Regions from separate parts of the Pectobacterium sp. HCp5_1 genome, predicted to be linked through region 2. Evidence: predicted binding sites of a transcription regulator. Region 2 holds the regulator's gene; the other holds the start of a gene.
What was found. The regulator Fur, encoded in region 2, represses iron uptake genes when iron is present. The targets are predictions, from matches to a motif close to ATAATAATGAGAACNACTATCAA.
Positions count from the first base shown of each region.

Region 1: Q3A88_RS09815 (Nramp family divalent metal transporter) is a predicted target of Fur. The motif match lies at 1,534-1,556, and genes of this name have one in related genera.

Region 1 covers NZ_JAUMIO010000010.1:116,249-118,722, forward strand. Annotated here, with positions in the region: gene Q3A88_RS09810 (hypothetical protein) at 55-219, shown strand; gene Q3A88_RS09815 (Nramp family divalent metal transporter) at 258-1,496, opposite strand; gene grpE (nucleotide exchange factor GrpE) at 1,755-2,342, opposite strand.
Region 2 covers NZ_JAUMIO010000005.1:53,682-56,155, reverse strand. Annotated here, with positions in the region: gene glnS (glutamine--tRNA ligase) at 1-988, shown strand, start outside; gene fur (ferric iron uptake transcriptional regulator) at 1,052-1,501, opposite strand; gene fldA (flavodoxin FldA) at 1,832-2,359, opposite strand.

The DNA of each region.
Region 1 (2,474 bases), on a different contig from region 2:
TGCAGCTCTGGCTATCGACCTAACCATAAAGATCCGGCTAGCGGAACATTCTTTATGGGGCAATTCCATTTTGACGGTGAGGTCGCCCCGGGAGAAACGATCTCAGCCAGAGTTACCGTTATCTCATCCTCAGAACAACTTGAAACGCTCTCTCGCATTGGCGAATGGACGCTATGGGAAGGGCCACACTACGTTGGTAAAGTCATGTTGGATCGATAATGTAGCGCAGTTCCGGTTGAGAGGAATGCGCCTCGGATCTATATCCCCAACATCGTATCAATCAGCAGATACATGTTCAGTGAAACTACCAGTACGACAATAAGTTGCCCGATACGCTGAACCCATTTGCCATTGACCATCGTCCCCATCAGTTCACGGTTGCCGGTGAAGGACAGCAAGGGAACCAGCGCCAGCGCAATCCCGAAGCTCAGCACTACCTGACTCAATACCAGTACCCGCGTCGGATCCATACCGGACAGAATCACGATAAACGACGGCAGCATCGTCACGGTGCGGCGCACCCAAAGTGGGATATGAAAGCGCACAAATCCCTGCATTACCACTTGGCCCGCCAGCGTGCCAACGACGGTAGAAGACAGGCCAGCAGCCACCAAACTCAGACCGAAAATGACCGCGGCAGCTTTCCCCAGCAGCGGCTCCAGCGTGAGGTAGGCTTTATCCAGATCGGCAATATCCTGATTACCACTGAAATGGAACGCCGCCGCTGCCGTCGCCATCATGGCCAGATTGACGAATCCAGCGATGGTCATCGCAATTGCGACATCGACTTTCGTCGCCGAATAACGCTCGGCACGAGTATGGCTACCTTCATGTTGTGTCAGGGAAGAATGCAGATAAATCACATGCGGCATAATGGTCGCCCCCAACACGCCGGCGGCCAGCAGCACAGCATCGGAGGTTGGCAGACTAGGAATCGCCATGCCTTTGGCTAACGCGGACAACTCAGGCTGAGAGAAGACCAACTCGACAATATACGCCGCGGCAACAAACAGCAGCAGGCCGCCGATGACCATCTCCAGCGGCTTCTGCCCGCGCTGTTGCAGCATTAAAATCAGGAAGGTTGCAATGGCGGTGAGGATCGCGCCTTCCAGCAGCGACACGCCCAAGAGCAGTTTGAAACCAATCGCCGCACCGATAAACTCGGCCAGATCGGTCGCCATCGCAATAATTTCAGCCTGCACCCAATACGCCCAAACGGCCGGACGCGGAAAGCGATCGCGGATATGTTCCGCCAGATTCTTACCCGTTGCGATCCCCAATTTGGCGGACAGCAGTTGGATCAGCATCGCCATCAGGTTCGCCCACACCACCACCCACAGCAGCGTATAGCCATAGGCCGCGCCAGACTGGATATTAGTGGCAAAGTTACCCGGATCGATATAACCAATCGCCGCGATAAACGCCGGGCCCATCAAAGACAGTTTGACCTTCCTTGATGTGCGGCTTGTTGATTCAATAACACGGCTACCCGGCATAGTATGACCCTTCTAACACTGGTGTTTTATTACTCTCACAAAAACGATAATGATTATCAAGTGCATTTAGAGTGGTAATACCAATTCTTTTGATAGTTAATGATGATGAGTCATTCAAAACCTAAAAAACATCTTTTTTATCAAACAAATCTTAACAAAATATAAACAAAAAACCCCATGCAGGGCACGGGGTTTGGAATGAAGATACGCTGTCACTAGGGTACGTAAAAAGCAGATGGTGCGTAAAAGCAGACAGAATCAGTCTTGTGCTTTTGATACCGCGACCATCGCCGGACGTAGCAAACGACCGTTCAGCGTATAGCCTTTTTGCATGACCATCATGACATGGTTCGGCTGGTGATCGGCCGAAGGTAACATCGTCATTGCCTGATGCACTTCTGGGTTAAACGGTACGCCCACATCACCCACAACCTCGATGCCAAACTTACGTACAGCATCCAGCAACGATTTCAGCGTCAGTTCAACACCTTCAATCATCGCAGCCAGTGATTCGTTGGATTTATCCGCCGTATCCAGCGCACGTTCCAGGTTATCGATAACCGGCAGCATTTCGCTGGCAAATTTCTCTACCGCAAATTTGTGCGCTTTCTCAACATCCATTTCCGCACGGCGGCGAATGTTATCGGCTTCAGCACGGACGCGAAGCATATTGTCACGTTCACGCTGTTGCAGTTCGCTCAACTGAGTTTCCAGTTCTGCGATGCGCGCATCACGCGGGTCAGCTACGTCTGCCGTCTCTGGCGCGGCATCCGCTTGCTGCCCTTTTGCTGCTTCCTTTTGATCCAGGACTTGCTCGTCAGGCGTTTTCTGTTCTTTACTACTCATGAAATTCTCCGCGGTTTAGCATTAATCTCGCTAGTTGCTTATTATGGGGATCAAAATCGGGGATTCAAGGGAACCCGTCATATATTGGTTCCCACCGCTGCCGATACACCACGCTGAGGACAAAAACAGCAA
Region 2 (2,474 bases):
GATCACGCATTCGCTGTGTACGCTGGAATTCCAGGACAACCGTCGTCTGTATGACTGGGTGCTGGATAACATCACTATTCCTTGCCATCCACGTCAGTACGAGTTCTCTCGCCTCAATCTTGAATACGCGATTATGTCCAAGCGTAAGCTGAACCAGCTGGTTGTGGAAAACGTCGTTGAAGGATGGGACGATCCGCGTATGCCGACCATCTCTGGTTTGCGTCGTCGTGGTTATAGCGCAGCCTCTATCCGTGAATTCTGTGTGCGCATCGGCGTAACGAAGCAGGATAACAACGTGGAAATGGCCGCGCTTGAATCCTGTATCCGCGACGACCTGAATGAGAACGCGCCGCGTGCCATGGCGGTGCTGGATCCGGTCAAAGTCGTGATCGAGAACCTGTCAGCCGAGCACGAAGAGTTTGTCGCGATGCCAAACCATCCGAACAAGCCAGAAATGGGTTCACGTCAGGTCGCATTCAGCCGCGAAGTTTACATCGATCGTGCTGACTTCCGTGAAGAAGCTAACAAGCAGTACAAGCGTCTGGTGCTGGGTAAAGAAGTGCGTCTGCGTAACGCTTATGTGATCAAAGCAGAACGCATTGAAAAAGACGAGCAGGGTACTATCACCACGATCTACTGTAGCTATGATGCGGAAACGCTGAGCAAAGATCCGGCTGATGGTCGTAAAGTGAAAGGCGTTATCCACTGGGTTTCTGCGGCACACGCTGTACCAGCTGAATTCCGCTTGTACGATCGCCTGTTCAGTGTGGCAAACCCTGGCGCGGCGGAAGACTTCCTGTCGACGATTAATCCAGATTCACTGAAAATTACGCAAGGTTTTGTGGAAGCAAGCCTGGCGCAGGCAGAAGCAGAGAAAGCGTATCAGTTTGAGCGTGAAGGCTATTTCTGTGCTGACCGCGTTTACTCCAGTGCAGAACATCTGGTGTTTAACCGTACGGTTGGACTACGTGATACCTGGGTAGGCTAAGGCCACCAGTTAGAAGACAAAAATAAAACCGCCTCGGCGGTTTTATTTTTTTATGCGGTCGATTTATCGTGTGGAATCGTGCAGGGTTTCATCCTCTCGGCAATCCCCTTCACTGCAATGCCCATAAAGATACAGACTGTGGTTGGACAGTTTAATGCCGTGTCTTTCTGCGATCTCACGTTGACGTGCTTCGATATATTCATCGCGGAATTCAATGACTTTGCCACAGTCGAGGCAAATTAAGTGATCGTGATGATGCTGCTGCGTCAATTCAAAGACGGATTTGCCACCTTCGAAGTTATGACGGGTTACGATACCCGCATCATCAAACTGGTTGAGTACGCGATAGACGGTAGCGAGACCAATCTCTTCGCCCATATCAATCAGTTTCTTATATAAATCTTCCGCACTGACGTGATGGCAGACAGGGTCCTGTAACACTTCCAGTATTTTCAGTCTTGGAAGAGTGACTTTCAGGCCGGCCTTCTTTAATGCGGTATTGTTGTCAGTCATGCGGGTTTAATCCTGTTGCTTACTTATCAATGGAGGCTGCCTAGCCTATGACATCGGTCGGCTCAAAAAATGCAAAAGCGTCTCAATTATAGAACCGCGCATACAAAATGAAAACAAGGGAATGTTAACAATATTGTCCCCATTCACACTATTGGTATACAACGCAATTCGTTGTTGATGAATGAGGAAATGATGATGCACATACAAAGCCGATGGGATTATTGTACAGGTTTACTGATAGAAGTTAAAAAAATGTATCAATTATTATGAAAGGTTTTACCTATCAATGCTGTTTTCGGCTCTGATAGGGATTATCAGAGCCGAAATGGCTTAGCCAACCAGTTCTTTCAGGTTCAGCTCATCGCTGATCTGTTTCACCCACGTTGTTACGCGTTCGCTGGTCAGTTCAGGCTGGCGGTCTTCATCGATAGCCAGACCGATGAAGTGATTGTCGTCGGCGAGCCCTTTAGAGGCTTCAAAGTAATAGCCCTCTGTTGGCCAGTGGCCGACAATTGTCGCGCCGCGAGGTTCAATGATGTCACGGATGGTGCCCATGGCATCACAGAAGTATTCTGCATAATCTTCCTGATCGCCGCAGCCAAACAGAGCAACCAATTTTCCTGTGAAATCCACTTCTTCCAGCGACGGGAAGAAGTCATCCCAATCGCACTGAGCTTCACCGTAATACCAGGTTGGAATACCCAGCAGCAGAATATCGAAACCTTCGAGGTCTTCTTTGCTGCTTTTGGCGATGTCATGAACATCAGCGACGTTGGTGCCTAACTGCTGTTGAATCGTTTTGGCGATGTTTTCAGTGTTGCCGGTATCACTGCCAAAGAATATTCCGATGAGAGCCATGAATTAAATAACCTCTTGATTCCTAATGGTATGGTGTAATGTTTCACCCACTTATCTGTTAATAATAACAGACACTCACATCGGGAGAAACTCGTATCGGTAAGGATGCGTAAAT